4 regions of the Cytobacillus sp. ABV4_503 genome follow, and region 4 is predicted to be linked to each of the others. Evidence: predicted binding sites of a transcription regulator. Region 4 holds the regulator's gene; each other region holds the start of a gene.
The links. Region 4 encodes Rex, which represses fermentation and respiration genes when NADH is low (regulators of the CRP and FNR family bind a similar motif). Its sites were predicted from a motif close to TTGTGAAATATTTCACAA; they were not measured.

Region 1: pflB (formate C-acetyltransferase) is a predicted target of Rex. The motif match lies at 5,573-5,590, and genes of this name have one in related genera.
Region 2: ACXAD1_RS24060 (L-lactate dehydrogenase) is a predicted target of Rex. The motif match lies at 4,380-4,397, and genes of this name have one in related genera.
Region 3: ACXAD1_RS23315 (AtpZ/AtpI family protein) is a predicted target of Rex. The motif match lies at 6,435-6,452, and genes of this name have one in related genera.

What each region holds. Positions count from the first base shown of each region.
Region 1 covers NZ_JBSWTH010000001.1:2,115,208-2,123,444, forward strand. The annotation lists gene hutI (imidazolonepropionase) at 1-213, opposite strand, end outside; gene hutU (urocanate hydratase) at 415-2,076, opposite strand; gene ACXAD1_RS10630 (helix-turn-helix domain-containing protein) at 2,246-3,730, opposite strand; gene ACXAD1_RS10635 (cupredoxin domain-containing protein) at 3,879-4,331, shown strand; gene safA (SafA/ExsA family spore coat assembly protein) at 4,743-5,369, opposite strand; gene pflB (formate C-acetyltransferase) at 5,665-7,632, shown strand; gene ACXAD1_RS10650 (glycine radical domain-containing protein) at 7,523-7,888, shown strand; gene pflA (pyruvate formate-lyase-activating protein) at 7,982-8,237, shown strand, end outside.
Region 2 covers NZ_JBSWTH010000001.1:4,827,760-4,834,219, reverse strand. The annotation lists gene ACXAD1_RS24090 (GyrI-like domain-containing protein) at 1-221, opposite strand, end outside; gene ACXAD1_RS24085 (helix-turn-helix transcriptional regulator) at 326-1,288, shown strand; gene ACXAD1_RS24080 (GNAT family N-acetyltransferase) at 1,546-1,980, shown strand; gene ACXAD1_RS24075 (hypothetical protein) at 2,031-2,168, shown strand; gene ACXAD1_RS24070 (MFS transporter) at 2,231-3,412, opposite strand; gene yeiL (transcriptional regulator YeiL) at 3,492-4,163, shown strand; gene ACXAD1_RS24060 (L-lactate dehydrogenase) at 4,532-5,461, shown strand; gene ACXAD1_RS24055 (L-lactate permease) at 5,496-6,460, shown strand, end outside.
Region 3 covers NZ_JBSWTH010000001.1:4,676,285-4,684,521, reverse strand. The annotation lists gene ACXAD1_RS23345 (serine hydroxymethyltransferase) at 1-47, shown strand, start outside; gene upp (uracil phosphoribosyltransferase) at 417-1,046, shown strand; gene ACXAD1_RS23335 (hypothetical protein) at 1,590-2,186, shown strand; gene ACXAD1_RS23330 (hypothetical protein) at 2,274-2,513, shown strand; gene ACXAD1_RS23325 (serine hydrolase) at 2,685-3,974, shown strand; gene ACXAD1_RS23320 (S8 family serine peptidase) at 4,053-6,320, shown strand; gene ACXAD1_RS23315 (AtpZ/AtpI family protein) at 6,622-6,843, shown strand; gene ACXAD1_RS23310 (ATP synthase subunit I) at 6,849-7,223, shown strand; gene atpB (F0F1 ATP synthase subunit A) at 7,245-7,958, shown strand; gene atpE (F0F1 ATP synthase subunit C) at 8,034-8,237, shown strand, end outside.
Region 4 covers NZ_JBSWTH010000001.1:3,831-12,067, reverse strand. The annotation lists gene ACXAD1_RS00085 (YwqH-like family protein) at 1-12, shown strand, start outside; gene ACXAD1_RS00080 (YwqI/YxiC family protein) at 29-325, shown strand; gene ACXAD1_RS00075 (DUF4317 domain-containing protein) at 587-1,771, shown strand; gene groL (chaperonin GroEL) at 1,906-3,537, opposite strand; gene groES (co-chaperone GroES) at 3,598-3,882, opposite strand; gene ACXAD1_RS00060 (CPBP family intramembrane glutamic endopeptidase) at 4,200-4,925, shown strand; gene ACXAD1_RS00055 (YdiK family protein) at 4,972-5,175, shown strand; gene ACXAD1_RS00050 (redox-sensing transcriptional repressor Rex) at 5,197-5,841, opposite strand; gene moaC (cyclic pyranopterin monophosphate synthase MoaC) at 5,869-6,351, opposite strand; gene ACXAD1_RS00040 (ABC-F family ATP-binding cassette domain-containing protein) at 6,542-8,237, shown strand, end outside.

The DNA of each region.
Region 1 (8,237 bases), 2.1 Mb from region 4:
AATGATTTCAGCTTCCTGAAGCCGGCTTTGATATTCAGCTTCGAGTTCCGCTGTTGTACCAGCCGATTTGATCCTTCCTTCTTCAATCCATACCGCCCCGTCTTCAATAATGTGAAGCTCGCTCATTTTTTCTTTTGTCAGCGGCTGTTTGGAGCTGCCCTTTAAGGTGATCATTTGATTTGCATGTTTGATAAAAATAGGTTTTGAGTGCATTTTGTGCTCCTCCTTAAAAAATGGAAGTTCCAATCCGCTAAAATCACGGATTGGAGGTCTTCCTCATTGAAGATATTAGTGGTTATTTGCAAGTTTAAGAGTTTTCTTTGCTGAATTGAGTGGCTTCTTTGCAGATTCGAAGTTTTCTTTGCTGATTTTTCGTTTTTATTTGCAAAGTTCATAAAATACTAGAGAAAACTTTTATTTCATCATTGGAATGTTTACGCCTTTTTCTTTTGCTGTTTTGATAGCAAGGTCATAGCCTGCATCTACATGGCGTACGATCCCCATTCCAGGATCAGATGTGAGGACACGTTCAAGGCGCTGTTCCGCTTCTTTCGTGCCATCTGCAACGATGACCATGCCAGCATGGAGGGAGTATCCCATTCCGACACCGCCTCCATGGTGGACGGAAACCCAGCTTGCTCCGCCCACCGCATTGATCAGTGCATTAAGGATTGGCCAGTCTGCCACTGCATCACTGCCGTCCTTCATAGCTTCTGTCTCGCGGTTTGGAGATGCAACGGAACCAGAATCGAGATGATCGCGGCCTATAACGACCGGTGCTTTCAATTCACCTTTTGCCACCATATCATTAATGATTTTTCCGAATTTGGCGCGCTCCCCATATCCAAGCCAGCAAATTCTTGAAGGCAGGCCCTGGAATTGGATTTTCTCCTGTGCCATCTTGATCCATTTGCAAAGGTGTTCATTATCTGCAAATTCACGCAGAATCACTTCATCTGTTTTATAAATATCTTCAGGATCTCCTGATAATGCTACCCAGCGGAAAGGCCCCTTCCCTTCACAGAATAACGGACGGATGTATGCAGGCACGAATCCAGGGAAATCAAAAGCATTCTCAACACCTTCGTCTTTTGCCACCTGACGGATATTGTTTCCGTAATCAAATGTGACTGCACCCTTCTTCTGCATGTCGAGCATAGCCTGAACATGGACGGCCATGCTTGCTTTTGATTTCTGAACATATTCAGCAGCATTTTCCTTTCGCAGAACAGCTGCTTTTTCTAAAGAATAGCCGATTGGAACATAGCCATTTAAAGGATCATGTGCAGAAGTCTGGTCAGTCAAGACGTCCGGGATGAAGTTCATTTCAAGCATGTTTGGCAGAATTTCAGCTGCATTACCTAATAGACCGATAGAAAGCGGACGGCCTTCCTGCTTTGCCTCTTGTGCTAATTTGATTGCCTCTTCAATTGAATAAACCTTTGTATCCAGATATTTCGTTTCAAGTCTGCGGTCAATGCGGTGTTCATCCACATCAATGGCAATGCAGACACCATCATTCATTGTTACTGCAAGCGGCTGGGCGCCACCCATTCCGCCAAGGCCTGCGGTTAAAGTAATAGTCTGTTTCAGTGAGCCGGAGAAGTGCTGTCTGCCTAGCTCTGCAAATGTTTCGTAGGTTCCTTGTACAATTCCCTGGCTACCGATGTAAATCCAGCTTCCGGCTGTCATTTGGCCATACATCATCAGGCCTTTCTTATCAAGCTCATGAAAGGTATCCCAATTTGCCCAGGCAGGCACAAGATTCGAGTTGGCGATTAATACCTTCGGTGCATCTTTATGTGATTTAAAAACGGCAACCGGCTTTCCGGATTGGACAAGAAGTGTTTCATCGTCTTCTAATTCATGCAATGTTTTGACAATCGCGTCATAACAATCCCAATTTCGCGCTGCCTTTCCGATCCCGCCGTATACAACCAGCTCTTCAGGGATCTCTGCAACCTCTTTGTCCAAGTTATTCATCAGCATGCGGAGTGCTGCTTCCTGAATCCAGCCCTTAGCATGAAGCTCACTGCCTTGATAGTTTTTTATTTCTCTTTTTGTTTCCGCTTTCATTGTTATCCCTCCAATGTTATCTCATATTTAGATTTTATAATGGGAACTATCTGAAAAGTATAATAATTAAGTTTGATTTTTTGTAATTTTGTTAGATTCTTATAATGTTTTTTTCGATTTTTATATAAATATTAGTATTTTTATAATTAGAACAAAAATAAACCCCCGGTTAAACGGAGGTTTTATGCATGCTCTTTCTATATTGATTTGGCGGCATTCCTTTAATTTTACTAAAAACTTTATTGAAATATTGCTGATTGCGAAAACCGCAGACAGACGCGATTTCCTTAATGCTTATTTCTGATTCCATCAAAAGCTTGGCAGATTGCCTGATCCGGGTTTCATTAAGCAGCTCCCGGAACGACTTGCCGCATTTTTTTGCGAGCGTGGAGCTGATATAATTCGGGTTTCGGTCTGCATATTCAGCTGCCCTTTCAAGAGTAACCTCAGGGTCCCAGTAATTCGTTTCTATATAGAATAAGACTCTGTCAGTAAGTTCCAGCTTCAGCTTTTTATCAGAGCGTATGGTTTCAAAAATAAGGGAAATAAAGCTAATCATTTCGTTAATCACCCGGTAGATCAGGGGGGAATAAAGGATAGTCTGGAATAAACGCAGATATTCTTTCTCCATATCCCCGTCTGCCAGCCGGAAAGTTTTCATATGCCTGCGAATTTGCGCAAGGATACTGGTCAGTCGAATTCTGATGAGACCTGGTTCCGGATAGGGGTCCTGCAAAATAAGGAATTCCTTGTAAAACCATGACTTCAGCGCTTCTAAATCAGATTGATTCAGGAAATCAATCCATTTGGTCTGTTCCTCGGGGGTCAGGAATGGATCAATTGATAGCCATTTAGGCAATGATTTCTCCTCAATTACCTGATTAAATCCCCTGTAAAAAGTTAACTCCATCAGTTTCCTGTTTGCAAGATAGTAGCTTCTGACGGTTCCGCTGTCCTCCTTGCCCGTATAAATGCTGATGGCGATTTGTTCTGCTGACGTCTCCTGCCAATCTCTCATAAATCTGAGGCCCTCCTCTTTCCAGGCCACATCAGATTTTTCAGCCAAAATCAAAATCATATCACTCAAAATAAATGAGTGAACTGTTTTTTGAAAAGTATAGCTTTCAAGAAATTTATATAGTTTTGGAAGCTCCAGCGGATTTTCAGTCTTTATTCCAATAGATACAAATGGTTCTGCCGAATCATGACCTTCTAAAAATAAGTCCTGATATTTGAAGTCTTTTTCAGCTTTCTGAATGGAGTTTTGTTCAGCAGTCCGATTATTCATCTGATTACGTCTATGAATCTTTCTCGCTGATTTTAATAAAGTATCTGCAGAAATTGGCTTAAGTATTAAATCGGATACACCCATGTCGATGGCTCTTTTTGCTTGTGAAAAGGTCGCTTCCATTGTTAAGGCAATCAAATCCGGCCCTATGATCTGAATGGTTTTAAGGAAAGAACTATAACTTTCTTCATTTATCAGATCAAGTTCAAAAATCAATAGGTCTGGCTGAAAAGTTTCAAGCTTATAAATAAGCCCTGATTCATTTTGGGCGGAATCTACTTGCCATGCGTTCATTGATGATTTAAGAAGCCACTCTATGCCTTTCGTATCGTACTCATCCCGATTGGCCACAAGTACTTTGTACATGCTGCCACATCCTTTTTTAATTCTATTATGAAATAGTATTTTGGCAAATGTAAAGAAATTATCGTGAAAATCTCAGAAATAGTAGACAAGTTATGATGCCCTTCCTGCATATCTATATAGGGACAACCAATTAGGAAGGAGTATGAGCATGCCTTTTCTTGTATTAAAGAAACGCAGCATTATTGCATTTGTCATCATATTTTCAGTAATCGTTTCTGCATCAGTATGGTTTTTTTCAAAATCTGATAATTTGACAGTATTCAACCAGACGGAGGGCGAAAAAGTCCGGGAAATTCATATGGTTACAGGAGAATTTAAAGCCAAGCTGCCTGATGGCAGAGAAATTGAAGCTTATCGCTGGGATCCTGGAACTATATTTCTTGAAAAAGGTGAAAAGGTAAATCTGAAGATTTGGGGAGTTAATGGAATGGAACATCCATACATCATTGAAGGAACTGATATTAAAGGTGTGGTAAAAAAAGCAGAAGAAACGGTGGTCCCTCTTCAATTTGATAAAGAAGGCGTTTACCGTCTGGTGTGTCTTACTCATCCGGATAAGGATAATAGCGGACCAATGATTGCTTATATTGTAGTAGACTAATGCGAAAAGCAAAAGCACCGGATAATCCGGTGCTTTTCTTAACTGTCTAGCTCCAGCGCCTACCCCCTCGAGGTCACAAGCTTGTCTAGTTCCGGCTCCTAGTGACTCGGGGTTATAAGCCGTTTCCTTCCAGAAGGAAGAACGCCTTCTTACAGGAACCGTCTTATGCCTGTCGTCCCTGGGCAGTCGCCTCCACATTTCGGGCAATCCTTTCAAGAAAGCAAAGGTCGCCTTTCCGGAAGGCTCGTCTTGTGCTTGAGGCCCGCAGGACAAGGAAGGCTTCGTCAGCATAATCATCGCACGACCAAAAGCGGCAGCTTTTGGGAGGATGCGGGTCATGCAGACGTTGCCACGGGACGTGGCGTTCTTAGTCTGCGTTCCTTCGTGGGTAAGGCGCTTCCCCTTTTCTTCTTACCTCCCAATAAACATCTGTGTCCAATAGTGGCCATAGTATCCGCCCTGTGCGTATCCCACTCCGATTTCTGTGAAATTGGCTGATAGGATGTTCTTGCGGTGACCCTCGCTGTTCATCCATGCTGTTACAACTTCCTGAGGTGTTTTTTGACCTGCAGCAATGTTTTCTCCAGCGGTTCTGTAAGTAATTCCAAAGCTCTTCATCATATCAAACGGGCTTCCGTATGTAGGAGAGTTGTGATCGAAATAATTCTTGCTGATCATATCCTGAGATTTGTATCTTGCCACTCTCGCAAGCTCCCAATTTGATTTTAATGGCTTTAACCCATACTTTGCCCTTTCCTGGTTTACAAGCTGAACTACCTGCTCTTCAACACCGGTAGTGGCTTTTGATAATGTAGGGATATTCACCTTTTGCCCAGGATAAATGAAGTTTGGATTTGAAATCTGCCCGTTGGCATTTATGATTTCAGGAACTCCCACCTGATACTTCAGGGCGATCTTCCACATTGTGTCCCCTGGCTGAACGGTATGTACTGTTGATGCTTTTGCATCGAAATTGAATCCAAAGACAAGTGCGACAGACAACATTAGAATGAATGAAAGTTTTGATAGTGTTTTCATATTTATATTTAATCAAAATCTCTTATTCTATTAAACAGGTAATTGTTGGCGCTGATTGTAAGAATTTCATGATTTCCTCTTTATTCTTCTTCTAGTGGGATTTTCAATATATATATAACAGTTCAAAAGTACGAGTGGTTTTATAGTACACATATGCATTATTAAATATAGATTTACTCTATTTCACAATACGTTCAAAAAGTTTGTGATTTATTTCACATTATCTCTGTTATATTGAATGTATAGTTAAGTTGTAATAACTGTTATACACATTGATTATATGAGGTGAAGGAATATGGAAAGTTGGAATGGCTTTAAAAAAGGAATCTGGACACATGAAATTGATGTTAGAGACTTTATTTTAAAGAATTACTCACCTTTTTTTGGGGATGAATCATTTTTGGAGAAGCCAACAGAAGCTACTACTTCATTATGGGAACAAGTGATGGATCTTACGAAAATGGAACGTGATAATGGCGGAGTGCTCGATATGGACACAGAGATCGTCTCAACCATCACCTCACATGGTCCTGGTTACCTGGACCAAAAAAAAGAAAAAATTGTGGGTGTGCAGACTGACCGTCCGTTTAAGCGCTCTCTTCAGCCATATGGCGGAGTCAGAATGGCTGTGGCAGCTTGTGAAGCATACGGCTATGAAGCCAGTAAAGTGATGGAAAAGATATTTACAGATTACCGCAAAACACATAACCAAGGCGTGTTTGATGCTTATACCGATGAAATGAAACTTGCCCGCAAAGCCGGCATTATTACAGGCCTGCCGGATGCATATGGCCGAGGCAGGATAATCGGTGATTACCGCAGGGTTGCTCTTTATGGAGTTGACCGCTTGGTTGAAGCCAAAAAAGCGGATTTGAAATCAACCTCAAGTGTGATGACGGAAGACAATATTCGCCTTAGAGAAGAGATTTCAGAACAGATAAGGTCTCTGAAAGAACTGAAGCAGCTGGCAAACAGCTATGGTTTTGATATTTCAAAGCCTGCAGAAAATGCTCTCGAGGCTTTCCAATGGCTGTACTTCGCCTATCTTGCAGCCATCAAAGAGCAAAATGGAGCAGCTATGAGCCTTGGCCGTGTCTCGACTTTCCTTGATATTTTTATAGAAAGAGACATTCAGAAAGGAATGCTTACCGAGAAGGAAGCCCAGGAACTGGTCGATCACTTTGTAATGAAGCTGCGCCTTGTCAAATTTGCGAGAACTCCTGACTATAATGAATTATTCAGCGGTGATCCTACATGGGTTACAGAGTCCATTGGCGGGAAGGCTCTTGATGGCCGTCCGCTTATAACGAAAAATTCTTACCGCTTCCTTCATACTTTGAATAATCTGGGGCCGGCACCTGAACCGAATTTAACAGTATTATGGTCCAGCAAGCTTCCCGAGAACTTCAAAAAATATTGTGCCGGGATGTCCATAGAAACAAGTTCAATCCAATATGAAAACGACGATATCATGCTTCCTGAATATGGCGATGATTATGGAATTGCCTGCTGTGTTTCTGCAATGGAGATCGGGAAACAAATGCAATTTTTCGGAGCAAGAGCAAACCTTGCAAAGGCCCTGTTATATAGCATTAATGGAGGCAAGGATGAGAAACTTAAGCGTCAGGTCGGCCCTTCCTATGCCCCAATTACCTCAGACATCCTTCAATATGAAGAAGTGATGGCGAAGTTTGATTTAATGATGGAATGGCTGGCAGATCTTTATATTAATACGCTGAATATCATTCATTACATGCATGATAAATATAGCTACGAACGGATCGAAATGGCTCTGCATGACTCCAAAATTCTTAGAACGATGGCCACTGGCATTGCGGGTCTGAGTGTAGCGGCCGACTCACTGAGTGCGATCAAATACGCAACTGTTAAGGCAATCCGTGATGAGAACGGGCTAGTGATTGATTTTATGACAGAAGGAGATTTTCCGAAATACGGGAATAATGATGATCGCGTTGACAGCATAGCTATAGACCTGGTTGAACGGTTTATGAAAAAGCTCCGCAAGCATCCGACATACAGAAACTCTATGCATACGATGTCTATATTAACCATTACATCCAATGTAGTGTATGGAAAGAAAACAGGTAATACGCCTGATGGACGGCGAGCCGTTCGCCCCGGGAGCAAATCCGATGCACGGGAGAGATACGAAAGGAACGCTTGCTTCCCTGTCTTCTGTTGCAAAACTGCCATACAAACATGCGCTGGATGGCATCAGCAACACTTTCTCCATTGTCCCTAAAGCACTCGGAAAGGATGCTGATAGCCGTATCCGCAATCTGGTATCTATACTGGATGGATATGCCATAAAGTCAGGACATCACCTAAATGTAAATGTATTCAATAAAGAAACGCTTCTGGACGCCATGGAACATCCGGAAGAATATCCACAGTTGACCATCAGGGTATCAGGCTATGCTGTGAACTTCATTAAGCTGACTAAAGAGCAGCGCTTGACGTTATCAATCGAACATTCCATGATTCAATGTAACAAATAGGATGGCGGGCCTTTATAAGAGGCCCTCTCTTCAAAAAAAGATTGAGCAATGGTGCTGCTGCTGCGCCGGCTGCATTTGGAAAGGAAGATGCTGATGTACGGCAATATTCATTCAATTGAAACATTTGGTACAGTAGATGGGCCTGGCATTCGATATGTCATTTTTACACAGGGGTGCCTCCTTCGCTGTCAATTTTGCCATAATGCGGACACTTGGGAAATTGGGTCAGGGAAACAAATATCTATTTCAGAAATCATGAATGATCTGCAATCCTATCTCCCTTTTTTGGCTGCTTCCGGAGGCGGCATTACAGTTAGCGGCGGTGAACCTTTGCTTCAGATTCCTTTTC
Region 2 (6,460 bases), 4.8 Mb from region 4:
TAATGCATCATCTTGTTATTTACGGCTTCGTTTACGGTAAAAATGTAATCATTTGTGGCTACAGCTTTTAATTTATCGAGCCTGCCATCCTGTTTAACTGCCTGCCAAAAGTCCGCCTTTTCCTTATTGATGCCGGCATAGTCAGTGTAATCGCTCTTCAATTCAGTTCCGATGCCTAGAACGGTAAAGCTTTCTTTTTCTTCCAGAGTATAATTTGCCATTTTCAAACCCATCCTTTTTTAATCATTTCAAATGATTTGCCCATTTGATAAGTTTATAATAACGTTAAATCATGTCAAAAAATGATACTGTTTAGGAGAAGCCGATGAAAAAAGTTAAACGGATCAATGTGATGATGCGGTATATCAATAACCGCGCCCATTTTACTATTTCTGAAATCATGCGGGAATTTAACATCTCCCGTTCAACGGCTATTAGAGATATTCGGGAAATTGAAGCCATGGGGATGCCGCTTGTCGCTGAAGTTGGAAGAGATGGTGGTTATTTTGTTATGAATAATTCTGTCCTGCCCACTGTCCGCTTTACCGATAATGAAATCAAAGCACTGTTCATTGCCTTTATGGCTACAAGAAATCAGCAGCTCCCCTATCTAAAGAGCCGTCAGTCTTTGGCTGAAAAACTGCTCGGCCTCATCTCAGAAAACCAGCAGGAAGACCTGGTTCTATTAAATCAAATCCTGCTGTTTGAAGGGACTAACCCCAATAATCCCGACCTGCTTGAACTGTCGGATCTCCCTCATCCGATGCTGGAAAAACTCATCCAAACCCTTCTTTTGGATAGCTATTTATTGATCACCATCAATGAAGAGAAGGGAATCAGGTCTTATCCAATTTATCTCTTGCACCTTTATCGTGAAAAAAGCATCTGGCTGATTGAAGGCTTTGACTTAAAGGAAGAAAAGAAACAAATTTTCCCCGTGGACAATCTCACCAATGTCGAACCATATCCTGTGAGCAAAAGAGCAAGCAGAAAAAACATTTTAGAAAAAATAAGCAAGCAGGAGGAAGTAATCAATATTGTCCTAGAACTCGGCCCACAGGCCATTGCCCAGTTCAAAAAATACCATCCTTTAAAAGTATCCATTTCTTATACAAATCCTTACCAAACAACAGCCGTTCTAAAGACATTTATTAATGTCAATAATTCAGAAGAGCTGACCGAAATGACCAATTGGCTGCTTTTCCTCGGAGGGGATATCAAGGTCAGGGAGATGCCGGAAGAAATCTTAGAAGGTTTGCAAGAAAGATTAAGTTTATTCTGTCCATAAGAAGAGTAAGATAAAACCTGCCAATTTACCAGATCTTATAGAATTACAAGGCACAATACGAAAATTAGACATATCATCCAGGTGCCCATTAAGAGTCTCATTGTCTGTTTGGCACTTTGAATGGCATACCTCAACATAGTCATGGCTGGAAGGATTTCTATGTGGAAGCAGCGAATCTATAACATGGTGTCTGACTCGAACTCTTTAAAGTATGGGGAGGCACCAAGGTACCAGAAAATTGCTTTCAGGGGGATCACATGATTGAATTCAGAGAAATAGACAGGCATAATTTCCTCGATGTCATAGATTTGCGTGTAGCAGAAGAACAGAAGTCGTTTGTCGCGCCAAATGTGTTTTCGCTTGCACAGGCAAAAGCCTTTCCGGAATGTATTTGCTTAGCGATTTATTATTTTGATGTGTTAGTGGGCTTTACGATGTACTGCATGGATTACGATGATAAGGAATATTGGATTTACCGCCTGATGATTGATGCAAAGCATCAGTCAAAAGGATACGGGAAAGCGGCCATGGAGAAGCTGATTGAGCGGATTAAGCAGGATCAGGAGCATAAGGTGATCTATTTAAGCTTTGAGCCTGAAAACAATCTGGCGAAGGGGTTGTATGAAAAACTGGGCTTTGAAGCAGATGGCAGGGTAATTGATGGGGAAATCGTTTATAAACTAACGTATTAATCAAAAGAGCTCCTGCTGAGGAGCTCTTATTCATGGAGGTGGACCAATTGTTGAAAAAAAATAAAACATGGATTATATTCTTCATAATTTTTATTTTGCTGATTGCGGGCCTGCTAGATCTTAAGTATCAAGGTCTGTTCTTTCAGCTGCTGCCAGAATCCCTTCAATCGAAAATTACAGGTGCCTAATCCGGGGATCAGGCACTTTTCATTCATAATTCCACTTATTTCGGTAAAGGCCAGTCCCCAGTTCAGATCACCAGCTGTCTGGTTTCCGTCCCTTTATTCTTCCCTTCCAATCTCCGGTAAACGAATGCAAGCAGCGCCGCTGGTATCGTACAAACCACCATTCCCATAAACGCGTATCTTGGTTCCATTTCATATAAATACCCGCCAAAAATCGTGAAGATGGCTGTGCTCCAGCTAAGTGCCAGGGCAGAATATACCCCTTGTGTAATTGGCACCTGTTCATGCGGAACGTATTTAATTAAATATTTCATAAAGGCGTAATGTGCCATGGCAAATGAAAAGGCATGCAGTGTCTGGGCAACCGCAAACATCATCACATGCGGAAAGGCAAATACGAGTATCCAGCGTGCGGTTGAGCCCAATGCTGCCAATGCCAGTAATGAGCCGATTGAAAATTTGCGGAAAGTCCGGTCGGCAATGAAAAAGAATAGAATTTCTGTAATCACGGCAATGTTAATGATCAGGCCGATTAAATATTTTGGAGCCTGAATTTCCTGCAAATAAATATAGCCATAGTTGTAATAAGAAGCATGTGCTGCCTGCAGTAAAATGACTATGACGAGCACCAGGCCGAATTGTTTGATGCTGAATAATTTCATTATGGCCCCTTTTGCCTCGCCGGCATTTGGCTTTTCAGATAAAACTGCAGGCGTATTCATGAAACCGAGACTTAAAAATACCAGAACGCCGAGCAGAAGTGCCCAGAATATGGCTTCGTCCCCAAGTGCCCCTGTGAAGAATGTCAGAATCATGCCGGATACGACGAATCCGATCGATCCCCAGGAGCGGCTCCTTCCGTAATCTCTTAATTGCTTACTCTGTACGAGAATGCCCGCAGCACTATCCAATGCAGGCATCAAAGCAGGGTAAAAGAAATGTAAAAACAGCGTTACCAATAGCAGGCTTGAAAAAGAATTGGCCGGGATATAGCAGAGAATGGCGATCAGTGTGCCGATTCCCATCCCGTTAAGCAGGGTTTTACTGCTGAATTTTCCTGATAAATAGGGAAAGGCAAAGAGTGTAGAAAGTCCCCGTATAGCCAAACCTAGACTCATGATCAAACTCGCCTGTGAAACGGTCATTCCTTTTATATGAATCAGCCACCCTGTCCAATAGGGCAGAAAAACGCCCCATGTCATAAAGAAACTGAAAAACTGTCTGCCCATCCAGCTCTGTGTATTCATTAAGTATCCCTCCGATATTTGCATGATATCAGGAAGATTCGTACAATAATATGAGATATCTCATATTCTGAGGTGGAGAATGGAAATTTATAAACAGGAAAAAAGGCAGCAATACCTGGAGAAACACTCCATTTCGCATTTATTTTCTTCTCCGATTGAGGAGTTTATGGAAGTACGCGAATATAAGCGGGATGAGTGGATTATTCGCGAAGGCATGAGGCCGGATTACTTGTATTATGTCATCGAGGGAAAAGCTAAAATTTACGTTACGTATCAAAATGGAAAGGTTTCCTTGATCAATATCATTAATGTCCATGATTATATCGGGGAAATGGAACTATTACATGAAGTGTACTATACAAAGGGGATTCAAGCCTCAACGAAGACGATCTGTTTTGCGATTCCTTTGCATCACTACCGCTCAAGGCTGCTTGAAGATACGACCTTTCTGCGCGAGCTCACCAAGTTTTTAAGTGTGAAAGCCACAAAAATGGCCGAAAAGTATTCACAGAGTCTTTCCTTTCCGCTTGAAAACCGGCTGGCGGATTTCATTCTGCAAACGGCTGATGGGGATGTTTATAAAGAGAAACATGTAACCGTCTGTGACTATTTAGGGGTATCTTATCGCCACTTATTGCATGTTCTTGTGCAGTTTTGTGATAAAGGGTACCTGCAGAAGGAAGGGCGCCATTACCATATTCAGCAGACAGACGCTCTGCACAGGCTTGCTGATGTGCTGAAGAATGAGTGATTTTTATTCAGAAATTCAATAGAACAGAGAATTACGGGCAGGACAAGGCATTTATACAGAAACTATGATCGGGACAAACTGGATGAATCCCGGGAGAAATTATTAAATAATGATAAGTGCCAGCCCCTGTTTATGCTGCAGCTTATAGGGAACAGTGCTTTTATAAAAAGTTTGAGCAAAGACTTGCACGAAATCAAAAATATTGATATATTTTTATTGTGAAGTATTTCACAAATGATTATATCAATTATTTTTTGTGATTAAATGTGAACTAATTCACAATTAGAAAAAACGAAATTAGAATGAGTGCAATTTTTTTTACGAAATCATGTGAAGTATTTCACAAATAGATATTGGGGGAAATCAAAATGAATATAACATTGGGAAACAAAATAGTACTAGTAGGTAATGGAGCCGTTGGATCAAGTTATGCGTATGCGTTATTAAATCAAGGCTTATGTGATGAATTAATCATTGTCGATTTAAATGAAGAGAAAGCAAAAGGAGATGTCATGGATCTAAACCACGGCATTACCTATGCCCCATCAGCTATGACGATTAGATATGGTTCTTATGAGGATTGTAAGGATGCCGCTCTCGTAGTAATTTGTGCAGGGGCGGCACAAAAACCCGGAGAAACCCGCCTGGATCTCGTAAATAAAAACGTTAAAATTTTCAAATCCATTGTAGAGAGCATTATGGAATCAGGATTTAATGGCATTTTCTTAGTGGCAGCAAATCCAGTCGATATCTTATCTTATGCAACCTGGAAATTCTCCGGCCTGCCTAAAGAAAGAGTTATTGGGTCTGGAACTATCCTGGATTCTGCTAGATTCCGTTATTTATTGGGCAAGGAATTTGATACAGCAGCCGTTAGTGTTCATGCGTATATTATCGGTGAACATGGCGACTCTCAATTTCCGGTATGGAGCTTCGCAAATATTGCCGGAACCCCAGTGGCTGAGAGGTTAACAGAAGAAAGAAAAGAAGAGATCGCTGTCCAGGTCCGGGATGCTGCATATGAAATTATTAACGCAAAGGGTGCAACCTACTATGGGATTGCCATGGGGCTGGTCCGAATAACAAAAGCCATTTTGCGAAATGAAAATGTAGTATTGCCGGTTGGCGCACTGTTAGAAGGAGAATACGGCCATCGTGATGTCTATGTCGGGATTCCATCTGTGATTACCAGAAACGGTGTGAAGAACATTGTGGAGCTGTCACTGACCGAGGATGAAAAAAGGAAGCTTGCCAAATCTGTTCAAACCTTAAAAGACATTCAGAATTCAGCATTATAGCGAGTTGACATCCTAGACCAAAGGGGCAGATCATATGTTAGTGGAAACGTTCAATCCTTTTCATAACCTGGCAGTTTCATCCCTTGTGGCAGCCATCCCGATCCTTTTATTTCTGCTTTGCCTGACGGTATTAAAAATGAAGGGTATCCATGCAGCGCTAGTAAACTTAGCTGTTACTTTTTTTATCGTACTTATTATTTTTAAATTGCCCTTCGGAGAAGCGGCGGGAAGTGTTATTCAAGGTGCTGCGGCAGGAATTTGGCCGATTGGCTGGATTATTGTCATGGCTGTATGGCTATATAAAATTTCGGTGGCATCCGGCAAGTTCGATATTTTGCGCGGAAGCATCGCAGGGATTTCCCAGGACCAGCGCATTCAATTTCTGCTGATCGGATTCTGTTTTAATGCCTTTCTCGAAGGCGCTGCCGGCTTCGGCGTACCGATTGCCATTTGTGCCGTGCTGTTAGTGTCACTGGGCTTCAAGCCTTTACAGGCAGCGATGCTCTGTCTCATCGCAAACGGTGCCTCAGGCGCCTTTGGTGCGATTGGAATACCGGTCGGCATTGTCGATACGTTCGGTATTCCAGGTGTCACATCTATGGATGTGTCGATCATGACAGCTCTGACACTGCCGATTATTAACTTTACCATTCCCTTTTTATTGATATGGCTCATTGACGGATTTAAGGGAATCAAGGAAGTATTCCCAGCTATCCTGATCACAGCTGGGGTTTACACCGTCACACAAGCAATCATTACCGTATTGATGGGACCAGAGCTTGCTGATATTATTCCTTCCTTATTAGCAATGGGTGTATTAGCGTTATTTCTGAAAAAATGGAAACCAAAGAATATCTTTTTGCTCAATGGGAAAGAGTGTCAATTTGAACAGCATTCCTTAGGTGAAATTGTTAAAGCATGGTCACCTTTTTATCTATTGACCCTATTTATTTTAATATGGAGTTTTCCGGCATTTAAAGGTCTTTTCGCTGAAGGGGG
Region 3 (8,237 bases), 4.7 Mb from region 4:
GCGTCGAAGCCTTAACAGGCAGCTTCACTCTATATCCAGAATATTAATTAATCAGCCGGTCTCAGCATGGGGCCGGTTTTTCCATGCTTATATAAGAAAATTTTGAACTTCGAGATCTGTCTAGCTCCACAAGGAACACTCCGACAGCATCATCATCGCAGGACTAAAAGCGTTAGCTTTTAGGAGGAGCGCCTACCCCCTCGAGGTCACAAGCCAATCCTCTCAAAAAGGCAAAGAACGCCTTACCGTGAGGCTCGCCATGTGCTTGTCGGGGGTGAACGAGGCGCTTCCGCTTTTCTTATATAAATGACTTTTCTTTTACAAAAACGAATCATAGTTGCCGATGGAACTGTTTTTCTGTAAAATTAGACGAAGTGTGGTTCGACTAATCTGCATATTGAAAAGGAGAGATACTCATGGCAAAGGTTTACGTTTTTGACCATCCATTAATTCAGCATAAGCTTACATACATTCGTGAAAAAAGTACGGGAACAAAGGAATTCCGTGAGCTTGTCGATGAAGTGGCAACACTTATGGCATTCGAAATCACCCGTGATATGCCTTTAGAAGAAATTACAATTGAAACACCGGTCAGCACGATGAAGTCTAGCGTACTGGCAGGTAAGAAGATAGGAATTATCCCTATTCTGCGTGCGGGAATTGGAATGGTTGACGGTATCCTGAAGCTGATCCCGGCTGCAAAAGTAGGTCATATCGGTTTATATCGCGACCCGGAAACACTTCAGCCGGTTGAATACTATGTAAAGCTTCCTAGTGATGTGGAAGAAAGAGATTTCATCGTGGTTGACCCAATGCTTGCAACTGGCGGTTCAGCGGTTGAAGCCATTCACTCCCTTAAAAAACGCGGAGGAAAAAACATTAAATTCATGTGTCTCATTGCCGCTCCGGAAGGTGTAGAGGCTGTAAAAGAGGCTCATCCTGACGTTGACATCTATATCGCAGCTTTAGACGAAAAATTGAACGAAAAAGGCTATATTGTTCCTGGTCTTGGTGATGCAGGTGACCGTTTATTTGGAACGAAGTAAAAAATTTTTACTATCATATTTTTTCAAAAGAGATTTTAACAGTTCTGCAATTAAATTTGTTGAAAATGCACCTCTTATAATTAGAGGTGCATTTTTCTGTTCCTTTCTAAAAAGGGGAGGGGAGAAGAGTGTCAGAATACTAGAAAATAACGTGGTTGATATGTTGGTGGTTGGGTGGTTGATAATGAGCAGAGGAATTTTTATAGTATTAATCAATATTTATGTTAAAAGTCTCTTTCGCCTCAATGCTGGAAAAGTTATGATAGAGTATAGAAGAAATGGAAGTGAAATTCCCGCAGTATATAAGCGGTTAACGTGCTGATGGTTGTATAGCTATTTATAAAATGTTGATATATCGGTTTTTTAGTGTGTTAAATTGGTTTGGTCATGGTTGAAGAAATGAAGCAGAAATGACTTCATTGATGGACTATTCACCGCAAAAATGTTGATGGTGGTTTTGTTGGCGGTTAGGTGGTTGGACATGGGTAATGCCCAGCAACGGCTGGGTGATCGGCAAAGATACCAAGAAAGGTGCTGAGGACGTTGGCAAATCAGTATTTGACAATGAAGGAGCTTAAAGAGGCGCTTCCGGACATACCTGAGAATAGCCTAAAGCGTTATTTGCAGGAGCATGCAGAATACATAAATTATCGGAAAGAACATAATCGCTATAAAATCCAGGCTTCTGAAATTGAAAAGCTTAAATTCATCAGGAAATTATATTCAGATGGGTTAAAAAAAGAGGAAGTCGCCGCAAAGCTAGAGGATGCAGGTATCCCAGTCATCATTACCGTGGAGGATGACGAAGAAAGCAGCACCACTTCACTGGTGAATGTGAATTCAGAGCTGACAGATATGAAAAAGCTGGTCAGCTTTCTCGTTCAGCAAAATGAACAGTCCCGTCTAACCCAGAATAAAATCAGAGAGCAAAACAAGCAGCTGATACATGAGGTGCATGAGCTCAAACTCACAATTGAAGATTTAAGAAATGCCCATGCACAAGGCTATGAAAAAGAGAGCGAAAAAGTCACTTCCCTCTATGAAAAACTGATGGCGACACAAAAGTCTGTAGAAGAAGTAGCCGGTGCATTAGAGGCTGAAAAAAGCAAAAGCATCTGGCAGAAGATATTTGGAAAGTAAAAGTATGCCCGAATTGCAAGATTTACGTTTAGACTGCTGTCTTCAGGGTATTGGCATAATGATTTTAAATACCTGGAGGTCGAATAAATGAGAGCATTAGCCGTATTAGAAGGAGCATTAATTGTCTGGATCATCATGCTGCTGGGTTCATTAATTGGTACCTTCATGTCTGAAGGTGTAATCGCCCTGGTATTTAAACTGGCAGAAGGAAAAGGGATCCTGCTTACAGTATTATTAATAGCCGCGACCATTACGGATATGTGGAGAGATAAGAAACGGGACCGTTTAATTCAAAAAGGAAAACTTGAACCGAATCAGCTGTTTTAATACATAAAGGGAGTAAGCCATCATTAATTTGATGGCTTTTATTCTATATTATAATCTAAAAGGACTATTTTCTGAAAATACTAAAAATTATATTGATAATCAATAAAAAGATAGATAAAATTAATTATACAGAATATTGTATATTGGTTAATCTGCAAAGGAGATGAAAATTTGAAAAGGTTAAAGTTATTGTTAATAGTACTGGCATTAGTCTTAAGTTCTGCAGTGTTTTCTGGAAATATGGTGAATGCCAAAGAGAAGTCCGGCCAGAAATTAAGTCATGCCCATCCGAAAACAGCGGGCTTTGATCCTGAAAAATTGAAGGGCATTGATAAAGCCATTACAGATGCTATTGAGGATGGTGTTACACCCGGTGCAGTGGTTCTCGTGGCCAAGGATGGAAAGATTGTTAAAGAAGAAGCGTATGGATATGCACAAAAATACGATATGGGGGAATTACTCAGTAATCCCCGGAAAATGAAAAAGAAAACAATCTTCGATCTGGCTTCAGTTACGAAGGTGATGGGAACAACTCAGGGTATTATGAAGCTTGTTAGTGATGGAGAACTATCAGTCAATGACAAGGTATCTAAATATATACCTGAGTTTGCCCAGCATGGAAAAGAAAATATTACAGTAGCTGATTTGCTGACACACACCTCAGGATTGACTCCCTGGAAGCCGACATACCTATATGCTGATAATTCGGAAGAGGTACTGAATTATATAAACCAGCTGCCCCTCGAATACCCGACTGGCACGGATAGAAGATATAGCGATTTTAGCTTTATGATTCTGGGTTTTTTAATTGAAGAGATAAGTGGATTAAAACTGGATAAGTTCTTAGAAGAAAATATTTATAAACCGTTAAAAATGCAAGATACGATGTTTGCTCCACCTGACCATTTAAAGCAAAAAATTGCAGCTACTTCCTGGGGGAATCCATATGAATATAAAATGATTGATGACCCTAATTTCGGGTACTATGTTGAAGAAAGCCCGGATATGTTTAAATACTGGAGAAATTACACCTTGGTAGGAGAAGTTAATGATGGGAATAGCTTCTATGGCAATAAAGGAATAGCAGGCCATGCCGGTTTATTTTCAACAGCAAGGGACCTTGCCGTATTGGGCCAGACCATGTTAAATGGCGGAACTTATGGAAAAACCATAATGTATGATAAAGAAGTGATTGATATCTTTACCTCACCTCAGCGCTTTGGCCAGGGATATGGCTGGGAGCTGGATAAAAGCTGGTATATGGGAGATCATTATTCTGACATAGCCTTTGGCCATACTGGTTTTACTGGAACCCAGGTTATTATAGATCCAGAGGAAAACCTGCAGATTATCCTGCTGACAAACAAACAAAACAATGGCCCTTTACCAAGCGGATCATACCGCAGCACTGGCGCTCTTTCTAAGGAAGTAGCTAATATTGTTTATGAATCCTTGAACTAGCCGTTTATTTTATATCGATTTACGCATACAAGGTACCTAATCAGCCCACCCTAAAACAAAAAGAGGGTGGGTTTTCTAATGAAAAAATTCTTACTGATCATTACAGTAATATCCTTGTATTTGAGCCAAACTCCTGTTTCTGCCCGGACACTTTCACACCCTCCTATTCCGAAAGAGTCAACTGATATAGAAAAAGTGGCTATTGTAGTACTAAAGGATGCGAAGAATGAACAGGAAATGAAAAAAATGATAGACCACAATCCTGATCTGGAAATTAGGCATACATTCAATCAGGCATTAAACGGCTTTTCAGTTAAAGGAAAGCAATCTGCATTGCAAAGACTGCAAAAGATAGAGTCAGTATCTTCTGTTTCACCGGTTAATACCTATCATGTTCATTCAGATGATAATATCAAGCTGATTGGCGGCATTAATGCCAGAGGCTTTTATGATAGAAATAATCAGCGCCTCACAGGCAAAGGTGTGAAAGTAGGCGTAATCGATACCGGCATCGATTATAATCATCCCGATTTACGAAGGAGCTATGGCGGCGGACGTGATCTGGTGGATAATGATAAGGATCCGATGGAAACAAAGGCTGCCGGGGGACAAGGCACACTGCACGGCACTCACGTCGCGGGAATCATTGCTGCAAATGGCAGAATTCAGGGGGTCGCACCAGAAGCAACCATTATCGCCTACAGGGCTCTCGGACCAGGCGGCAGCGGAACAACAGAACAGGTGATAGCTGCCATCGAACAGGCAATAAAGGATAAAGTTGATGTGTTAAACCTTTCCTTGGGAAATAACGTAAACGGACCTGACCTTCCAATAAGCATGGCCCTGAATAAAGCAGTTGAAAAAGGGATAACGGCTGTCACTTCATCGGGCAATTCGGGCCCAAATATTTGGACGGTCGGTTCACCGGGCACTGCGTCGAAGGCCATTTCTGTAGGAGCCTCTACACCAACAATAAAGGTGCCATTTTTAAGCTTAGGCGGGCGGGAAATTCGTCTTGATTTACTGCAGGGCTCAAAGGATTGGGAATTTGACCGTTCCTATGAAATCACCTATGGCGGACTGGGGCAGGAGGATGAATTGAAAAATGCCCAGGGGAAAATTGTATTAGTGGAAAGAGGGGAACTAACCTTTACAGATAAAGCCGTCCATGCTATGGAAGCAGGAGCAGAAGGGATTATTATTTTTAATAATACAAAAGGCAGGTTCTTTGGCAATCTGGACAGTGGAGTTCCAATTCCGGTTGCGGCGGTATCAAAGGAAGAAGGAGAGGGCCTTAAGAAGCTTATTAATGAAGGAAGACTCCTTGCCCGGACAAATATAATAGAAGAAAGAGATATACTGGCTGACTTTAGCTCACGGGGACCCGTAACATCCACATGGGAAATCAAACCGGATGTTGTGGCTCCTGGAGTCGCCATTAATAGCACCATTCCTGGCGGATACCTGCCGCTGCAGGGGACGAGCATGGCCGCTCCGCATGTTGCAGGAGCGTGTGCCATCCTGAAACAGGCTCATCCTGAATGGGGGCCGGAACAGATTAAGGCAGCACTTATGAACACCGCTATGCTTCTTAAGAATACAGAAGGACAAACATATAGAACTTATGAGCAGGGAGCAGGCAGAATCCAGCTTGATCAAGCGCTGAAAGCAGAAACGCTTGTCCTCCCGGCTTCACTGCAATTTGGGAAATTTCAGATCGCGGACAGGCTGCATGAACACAGCAGTTTTATAACGGTTGAAAATATAAGTGAAAAAACACAGACCTATTCCTTTTCCGTACCCTATAAAGACCAAGGCATCAATTGGGAAATGCCCATAGCGTTTCAACTTAACCCGGGTGAAAAGAAAAAGGCGGAAATCAAAATGTCTGCAGATCCTACTCTTTTAAAGAAAAAAATCCATGATGGGTACTTGCTGATGAAGGCAGGTGCCGAAACCATCAGGATTCCATATCTGTATGTGCTTGAGGAGCCGGATTATCCAAGGGTTATGGGATTCGGGCTGGGCAAAGGAGATAAGCCGGGCACGTATCGCTATGAAGTGTATCTTCCTGGCGGAGCAGAAGAGTTCGGAATTGCCTTGTTTGATTCGGAAAGCCTCCGGTTCATGGGATTTTTGGACTGGAAAAGAAATGCTGGCAAAGGACAGCTGCTGCAGGAAATTCCTGCAAATAAGCTTCCGGGGCCAGGGCTGTACCTTGCAAAGGTATTTGCCAAAAAAGCCGGAAAGGAAGATTGGATTGAAACTTATCTCTTTGTGAGACCGGATGGGCAGCTTGGGGACCCGGAACCATTGGCTAATAACAAGAGCTGGCTAAGCAGGTGAGACCTAAGAATAAAGCGCTTTCAGGAGCGATGCAGAAACTCGCTCCTTTTTCAATAGAAATCCGAAATTTAAATGTGATAAATATGTGAACATACCATATTTTTACCTTTTTGTTTGTGAACTTTTTCACTCCAAACGCATTGACATTGACAAAGCCCTATTGTATGCTTACAAAGGGTAAAAGATGATAGGGTTTTCAAAATATTTTTGCAGACATATTTCCCACTTCTGCATGATGTTAATGTGATTAATTATGGCCTCAAAACCCACTTACCATTCTCTTAAGGGAGGATGCGTTTTTATGCGTCAAAATGACCGCAACCCATTTAAGGCGATGGCCTTAATGTCCGCCATTCTTTCTCAGTTAGTAGGTTCCACGCTCATTGGCATTTTCGCCGGAAGGTGGTTTGACAGCAAGGCAGGAACAGAGCCGTTATTCCTATTAATTGGCTTGTTCATTGGACTGGGCGCCGGGATATACGCCATGCTTCGCTTAATCCAACATTTCTTCACAGGAGAATGAACATCATGCCGGAAATCAAAGTAACTTTTCAAAGACAGCGAAAATACATATTCCTTTTGTTGTCTGTATACGTTCTCGGCTGGGGTTTTACACCATATCAATCTATTTTTCTGGGCTTGATCTTTGGTACAGGCTTGAGTCTGTTCAATCTGTGGCTGATATCACGAAAGGCGCTGCAGTTTGGAGAGGCAGTCGAGAGAGGCGAGAAGGTGCGTTCACTTGGAACGGTATCCAGAATGGCTACAGCAGTTTTTGCTGTCATGATCGCTTTGGAATATCCTGATAAGCTGCATCTGATCAGTGTGGTATTTGGATTAATGACATCCTATATTGTCATTATGATAGATTATTTTCTTCAATCTTTTCAATTACGTAAATAGCGGGAAGAGAGGTGAACACTATTGCATCATGAAGCTCCTATAGTGGACTTTTTAGGATTGAATTTTAACTTATCAAACGTACTGATGATTACAGTGGCAAGTGCTGTTGTTTTCATTATTGCTTTGCTTTCAACCCGTCGATTGGCCATGAAACCAACGGGGATGCAAAATTTCTTCGAATGGATTATGGATTTTGTTAAGAATATCATTAACAGCACGATGGACTGGAAGACAGGCGGAAGATTCCATATCCTTGGATTAACCCTGATCATGTATATCTTTGTTTCAAACATGCTCGGACTTCCGTTCGCAATCACTTATGATCACACTTTATGGTGGAAATCGCCAACAGCCGATCCTGTTATCACATTAACATTAGCGGCAATGGTTGTTGGGCTTTCGCATTACTATGGCGTAAAGCTTAAAGGAGTAGGAGAATACGGCCGTGATTTTATCAGGCCAATGCCTTTCTTGTTCCCATTGAAAATCATTGAAGAGTTTGCAAACACTCTGACGTTGGGACTTCGTCTATACGGTAATATTTATGCAGGTGAAATCCTGCTGACATTGCTTGTCGGAGGACTGGCTCACGCCGGTGTAGGCGGAATGCTTGCAGCAATCCTGCCGACACTTGTATGGCAAGGATTCTCGATCTTTGTCGGATCTATCCAGGCATTCATTTTCTGTATGTTAACAATGGTTTATATGGCACACAAAGTGAGTCATGACCATTAATATATACCTGTTCATTTCATGGACAAAACATTTTAAACAAATAAATTTTTATACAATTTAAGGAGGAACTCAATAATGGGTCTTTTAGCAGCAGCAATTGCAATCGGTTTAGCAGCACTAGGTGCCGGTATCGGTAACGGTCTTATCGTATCAAAAACAGTTGAAGGTATGGCTCGCCAGCCAGAAGCTCGCGGTATGCTTCAAACTACAATGTTCATCGGGGTTGCGTTAGTAGAGGCTGTTCCGATCATCGGCGTTGTTATCGCGTTCATGGTTATC
Region 4 (8,237 bases):
TCGAAGAAATAATGAGGAGGTACTGAGAATGGATACTGAGATTAAGCTAAGGATAAGCGAAATAGAACAGGCACTCTCTAAACTTCAAGCCTCCGCTAACGGGCTCCAGCCATTCCTTCCATCCACTATTGGGGAGAATAATGTCCTTGATTTCATCAATAAATTGAATGTTTTAAATAGGCAGCTTCAGCAGGTGACAGAGACGTATAAATCTGTATTGCTGCAAAACGAAGAAACAACGCGACAATCCGTGCAATTTTTAGATGAATCGGATCGGCTGCTTTCCAGGGGTATACAGAGCGGTGCACAAAAAAGAATGCCTTAGCACAGCTGCCGTGTGATAGTTCAACAACCCTTTTTCATAAAATAAGAGGCTTCACACAAGTTTTGCTCAACTTATGGGAAGTCTCTTTTTATACCCTCAATGCTGCCAAAATATCAGGATTCTACAGTCACCTCCCCTCTTTCAAATCTCCATTAAAAAACCCTTATCAAAAAACGAAAATAAATAATAATTTATAGAGCTGATGTATTTTGTTATTCTAGTAAATATGCATATTGGGCAGCTTAGGAGTGGATTTTAACCGTGAACAAGAAAGACATCGCACAGATTCGGAAACAATTTAAGTTAAATAATGACTTACTAAAGATCTCAGATATTTTTAATGTCTATATTATGAAGGAATCAAGCGAGATTTATCATTATGAGAGCCAGCCCTTTGAAATGCTGGACCAGGATCAGCAGGAGCTGTTTATGGATAACTTCAAAAAGCTGCTGGGCGGCCAATTGGATGAAAAGCTCTTTGAATTAAAGTTTCAGCGGGATGCCGAAAACAGCAGTCAGCTCATCCTGCATCAAGGATTGCTAAGCAGTGATGCTGAAGGCTGGATGGATCAAATGCTTCAGATAGTCGGCAAAATGCTGGGAATCCGGCAATATGAAAAGGATATTGTCGTTACGTTCATTCGCGGGGAATATCTTAAGCCAATGAAACGCCGCAATGCAGAAGCCGAGGAAAGTGAAAGGGATGCCGTATATTCTCATCCCTTTATTCTCTGCAGCATAAATAACACGCAGGAACCGAAGAAAGAACTGCTTTTTGACTATGTAGAAAAGGAATTTAAGTATCATTTTACTGTTGATCCGATTATCAACCTCAAAGCACCAATTTCAGGGTTCCTATTTCCTTGCTTCACCGATCATGCTGCTGATGTCAATCATGTCTTGTATTCAGCAGGCAAGGTCCATGAGCCCGACCACCTGTTCATAGAGGACGTTTTAAACGGGGAAGAAACGATGACGGCGCAGGATGATAAAATCGTTTTTGAGGAAATTATTAAAGACGTAACAGGAGATCAGCTAAGCACATCAACACTTTCCAGCGTATATGAAGAGATTAACCGGATGATCGTGGAAAACGAAGAGGATGAACCGCCGAAGCTGGATTCCAAAGACGTAGAACGTGTTTTAAAGGTGAGCGGTCTCGAAGATATTAACTCAGAAAAGGTCCAATCTGCTTATCAAAAAATCATCGATGATGACAAATATGAAATAAAGGCAAGCAGCGTCCTGCCCAAATACAATTCAAAATCAATAAAAATCAGCACGAAGGCAGCCAACATATCCATCTGCCCGCAAGACCTGAGATATGTCAAACAAGTCCATTTTGATGGCAAGCGTTACCTGATGATCGAGGTGGAAGAAGATACCGTGATTGAAGGCTTCACCATGATTCCCGAAACATTTGGCGGGGGTTCGGATAAAGAATAAATAAAAAAAGGAATTCCCGAATAGGAATTCCTTTTTTGTTTGAGTTATAAGCATTTTAGGGATCAGCGGGACATGTAACCTGTCCCTATGTTCTGGAGGAAGATACTTTAAAACGTTGGATTCAACGCTTTAAATTACATCATGCCGCCCATTCCACCCATACCGCCCATATCAGGCATTGCAGGGCCAGCATTTTCTTCCGGCTTGTCAGCAACTACTGCTTCAGTAGTTAAGAACATAGCTGCAACAGATCCAGCGTTTTGAAGAGCTGAACGAGTTACTTTAGTTGGGTCAACGATACCAGCTTCGATCATGTTTACCCACTCGCCAGTAGCAGCGTTGAAGCCTGTTCCAACTGCTTCGCGCTTTAAGCGGTCAACAATTACAGAACCTTCAAGGCCTGCATTGTGTGCAATTGTGCGTACAGGCTCTTCCATCGCACGCAATACGATGTTGATTCCTGTAGCTTCATCGCCATCAGCCTGGATAGCAGCCACTTTGTTGTATACGTTTAGAAGGGCAACTCCACCACCGGAAACGATGCCTTCTTCTACAGCAGCACGTGTAGAGTTAAGGGCGTCTTCGATGCGAAGCTTGCGCTCTTTCAATTCAGTTTCAGTAGCAGCACCAACTTTAACCACGGCCACACCGCCAGCTAGCTTAGCCAGGCGCTCTTGTAATTTCTCGCGGTCAAATTCAGAAGTAGTTTCTTCCATTTGAGTGCGGATCTGGTTCACACGGCCGCCGATTTGCGCGCTGTCTCCAGCACCTTCAACGATCGTAGTGTTTTCTTTTGAAACAACCACTTTAGAAGCGCGTCCTAAAGAGTCGATTGTAGCAGATTTAAGGTCACGGCCTAACTCTTCAGTGATTACTTCACCGCCAGTCAGAATCGCGATATCTTCAAGCATAGCTTTACGGCGGTCACCGAAGCCAGGAGCTTTTACTGCTACCGCGTTGAAAGTTCCGCGAAGCTTATTCACTACCAGTGTAGCAAGTGCTTCACCTTCAACATCCTCAGCTACAAGCAATAAAGGCTTGCCTTGCTGTACAACCTGCTCAAGTACAGGAAGGATTTCCTGGATGCTTGTAATCTTCTTATCAGTGATTAAGATATAAGGGTTTTCAAGAACCGCTTCCATCTTATCAGAATCTGTAACCATGTATGGAGAAGCGTATCCGCGGTCGAATTGCATACCTTCTACTACATCAAGCTCAGTTGTGAATCCTTTAGATTCTTCAATTGTAATAACGCCATCGTTGCCAACGCGCTCCATTGCTTCAGCAATCAGCTGGCCAACTTCATTGTCAGCGGCAGAGATTGCAGCAACCTGTGCGATGGATTCTTTATTTTCAATTGGCTTTGAAATAGCTTTTAACTCTTCAACAGCTGTAGAAACAGCTTTTTCGATTCCTTTGCGGATGCCCATAGGGTTGGCGCCTGCAGTTACATTCTTAAGTCCTTCACGGATCATTGCCTGAGCAAGAACAGTTGCAGTTGTTGTACCGTCACCGGCAACATCGTTTGTTTTGCTTGCTACTTCAGCAACAAGCTTTGCACCCATGTTTTCAAAAGCATCTTCAAGTTCGATTTCTTTTGCGATTGTCACACCATCATTAGTGATTAATGGAGAACCGAATTTCTTCTCAAGAACCACGTTGCGTCCTTTAGGTCCAAGAGTTACTTTTACCGCATTTGCAAGGGAATCCACACCGCGAAGCATCGCGCGGCGAGCTTCTTCACTAAATTTAATCTCTTTAGCCATTGATAAAAACCTCCTCAAAAATTTTAGCTTTATCTTTTAATAATCTTCGCTTGATGGCGATTAGCCAATTACAGCAAGAATGTCATTTTCGCGTAAAATTAAATATTCTTTGCCTTCGTACTTCACTTCAGTACCAGCATATTTTGAGAAGATGATACGGTCGCCGTCAGCAACCTCAAGGTCAACACGCTCGCCATTTTCAAGAACGCGGCCAGTTCCCACAGCTACAACTTTACCTTCTTGAGGCTTCTCTTTAGCAGTGTCCGGCAGTACGATGCCGCTTGCAGTTTTTTCTTCAGTTTCAACAAGCTCGATAATGATTCGATCACCTAGTGGCTTTAACAAGTGAAACAACCTCCTCAAATAATATGTAAATATTTTTATTTATTAGCACTCTCTCTGTATGAGTGCTAACACAATTATTATATTAATGAATCTTATATCTATTTGCAAGGGTGAAGCTTAAATTTTTTAGAAAAAATTTCATCCGCCGATACACGCTATTTTTCGACACAGACAACCACTTAAGTATACTTCGAAGCTCTTCACTTTAAACATGGTATTTTGCTGCTTTGATGCTGATATTTGAAACCCGCTCCTTTTTAAGAGTACAATGGCTTTAGGACTTGTTTTCCAACATTCAGATTAAGGAGTATAACATTTTGAAGAAGGAATATTGGTTTATATTAATAGCTTATATTGCTATGCAGCTGTCCAGTTTGTTTGGCGTTCCGCTTGTGTTATTTATTGCAGATGCCCTTGGACAGAATCCCGAAGACATGCAGATCCTGGCTGTAGCCTACTGGCTTGTCATCAGTTTTACAGTCACACTGATCATTACGCTTCTATTATTAAGAAAAGAGATGAAAAGAGGCCTGGATAGGGATGCATCTCCCGCAGCAAGCTCAGTGGGCTGGGCAATAGGCGGCATATTTTTGGCCCTGATCGCTCAAGCCACCGCTGCAAGCATTGAAAATATGATTGGCATTGAAATGGGATCTGAAAATACGCAGCAGATAATCCGGATCATTGAGGCATCGCCAATCGTTATATTAATCAGTTCGGTCATCGGGCCAATCCTTGAGGAAATCGTCTTTAGAAAAATTATTTTCGGTTCTCTCCATAAGCGCTTCAACTTCTTCCTTTCGGCCCTGATCAGCTCAGTCATTTTTGCACTTGCCCATTTTGAGCCTGAACATGTACTGCTGTACTCGGCAATGGGGTTCACCTTTGCCTTTTTATACGTCAAGACGAAGCGGATTATTGTGCCGATTTTTGCCCATGTGGCGATGAACACCTTTGTTGCAGTTATCCAGCTGAATCAGGATAATATGCAAAAATGGTTAGAAGAAATGGAAAAAATGCAGAGCTTTATCAGCTTTTTCTAGCTTAGTGGAATGCTGTGCAGAGTTTTAAATTTACTGGGGGATTTTGATGAGAAGCACACCTTTGTTTTCAGGCTTTATTTACATCCTTCTCGGATGCCTTTTCACCTTTATAGCAATACAGAATATCCAGCGTGAAGAAACCTGGGGTTTCTTTACTTATTTTCTGATCATAATTGCCACATTCGATTTTGGCACCGGTCTGCGGATGGTTGGCCTGCATTTTAAATTGAAAAATAAAATGAAAAAATGAGCCCGCAAAAGGCTCATTTTTTTACACTTCTTCAGGATAATTTTTCAGAAAATAAACCAGTGACTGCAATTCCACTGCCAGATCGATATGATGGATACGAATCGAGGCTGGCACAGTGAGCCTCGCAGGTGTAAAATTTAGGATTCCTTTTATTTTCGCATTCACCATCCGATCGGTAATAGACTGGGCAGGCGGTGCCGGCACTGTTAAAATTGCCACCTGAATATTATTATTTACAATAACTTCTTCAAGGTCATCCATATGATGGACCGGCACATCGCCGATTTTCGTGCCAACCTTACTCTCATCAACATCAAAAGCTACTTCTATTTTAGTATTATTATTTTTAAGAAAATTATAGTTAAGAAAGGCTGTTCCTAAATTGCCTACCCCGACCAAAGCTACTTTAGTCAGCTCATCCTGGTCAAGAGTCTTCCGAAAGAAGCTCAGCAGGTAATTCACATTATACCCATATCCTTTTTTCCCTAACGCACCAAAATACGAAAAGTCGCGGCGGATTGTAGCAGAATCCACTTTTACCGCCTCACTCAATTCTGCTGAAGAGACTCTTTGTTTGCCTGATGAGTGAAGATTTTTTAGAAAGCGGTAATATAAAGGCAGCCGTTTAGCTGTTGCCTGCGGTATCTTAATTGGTTCATTGGCCATTCGTCCATCCCCATTTCTTATGATGAATTAACTTCTTTTAAAGTCTCCATTTTTTCCGCCTGTTTTCTCTATTAAAAAGGTTGGCCCAATCACCATTCCTTTATCTACAGCCTTGCACATATCATATACGGTCAGAGCACAGACCGAAGCAGCTGTTAACGCTTCCATTTCCACACCCGTATTTCCCTTCGTTTTTACAGAAGCAGTAATGATAAGAACATACTCTTCCGATTCCGCTTTCCATGAAAATGAAATGTCCACACCCTTTAGCGGCAGCGGATGGCACATCGGAATAATGTCCCATGTTTTCTTGCTCGCCATAATGCCTGCAGTTTGTGCAACAGCGAGTACATCCCCTTTTTTCATGGAGTTGGATGTTATCTTCTCGTATATCTCCTGATTAACAGCAATACTTGATTGAGCGATGGCTGTCCGTGACGTCTCAGGCTTATCGCTGACATCCACCATTTTTGCCCTTCCCTCTTGATTAAAATGAGTAAAATCCGCCATTCAAAACACCTCTCTTCAAAATCATACACTATTTTTCTGTTACTTTGTATGTGCATTGTATGGTTCCTCACATATTTATTTGCCTTTTGTCTTGATTGAATGCCCTGCAGAAGGGCTTATAGTCCTGTCTCCTTTATTGCCGAACATATATGAATGAGTTACACTTACTCTATACCCGAGGTGAAAGAACATGATACTATTACAAGTCAATCAACTGGCGAAAAATTTTGGCGCTGATCCCATTTTAACCAATATAAAGCTTGAAGTACAAACCAGGGACCGGATTGCGCTAGTAGGGCGCAATGGTGCAGGAAAGTCCACCCTTTTGAAAATTATTGCCGGACAAATGACATATGACTCCGGTGAGATTTTAAAGCCAAAGGAAGTTACAATTGGCTATCTTGCACAAAATACCGGCCTGGAATCAGATTTATCCATTTGGGATGAAATGCTGACTGTTTTTAGTCATCTGCAGAAGCAGGAAAAACAGCTTCGCAGCCTTGAAGAACAAATGGCAGACCCTGATATCCTAAATAACTCTGATGCCTATGAACGCATCTTAAAAGAATACGACAAGCTTCAGGTTGATTTCAAAGAAAATGGCGGCTATCAATATGAGGCAGATATCCGTTCCATTCTCCACGGACTCAACTTCAGCTCAATGGGCTATGACACTAAAATTTCATCATTGAGCGGCGGACAGCGTACCAGATTGGCCCTTGGTAAACTTTTGCTGACAAAGCCTGATATCTTAATACTGGACGAGCCTACCAACCACCTGGATATTGAAACATTATCATGGCTCGAACAATACCTGCAAGGATACAATGGCGCCATTCTAATCGTTTCCCATGACCGCTATTTCCTTGATAAGGTCGTTTCCCAGGTTTACGAGATTTCCCGCCGCCAAATAAGAAAGTATCCTGGCAACTACAGTTCATATCTGGATCAAAAAGCCGCGAATTTTGAAAGAGAAATGAAGGAATTCGAGAAACAGCAGGAAGAGATCGCTAAGCTGCAGGATTTTATCCAGCGAAACCTTGCCCGGGCCTCCACAACCAAAAGGGCGCAAAGCCGCAGAAAGCAGCTGGCAAGAATGGAGGTGATGGACAGGCCGCTTGGAGACGAGAAATCGGCTTCTTTTGGCTTTGACATTGAACGGCAATCTGGCAATGAGGTTTTAAATATTCATTCTCTTGCTATAGGCTATGAAAAGAAAGTGAGCGGAAATATTTCACTGCGACTGGCAAAAGGAGACAGCATAGCACTTGTTGGGCCTAATGGTATTGGCAAATCCACTCTGCTTAAAACCATCATCAAAAAAATCCCTTCTTTTTCTGGGGAGATTCAGTACGGTTCCAATGTGATAATTGGCTACTATGACCAGGAACAGGCGGAACTCACCAGCAACAAAAGAGTCCTGAACGAATTATGGGATGAATACCCTCTTAAACCGGAAAAGGAAATTCGGACAATACTTGGGAACTTTCTTTTCTCTGGTGATGATGTTCTTAAAACTGTTTCAACACTGAGCGGCGGTGAAAAGGCTCGTCTTGCACTTGCGAAGCTTATGATGCAGAAAGCCAATTTCTTAATCCTCGACGAGCCAACAAACCATTTGGACCTGGATAGCAAAGAAATTCTTGAAAATGCATTGATTGATTATCCCGGAACGATTCTCTTTGTATCTCATGACCGATATTTTATCAACAGAATCACAACAAAAGTAGTTGAACTTTCCAGTAGTGGTGCAACAGAGTATCTTGGCGATTATGATTATTATGTGGAAAAAAAGCAGGAACAGGAGGAATTGCTTGCACTTAATGAGCAAGTTGAATCCTCTCCATCACAACCTGTTAAGCAGGACAAAAATAATTATCAGCATG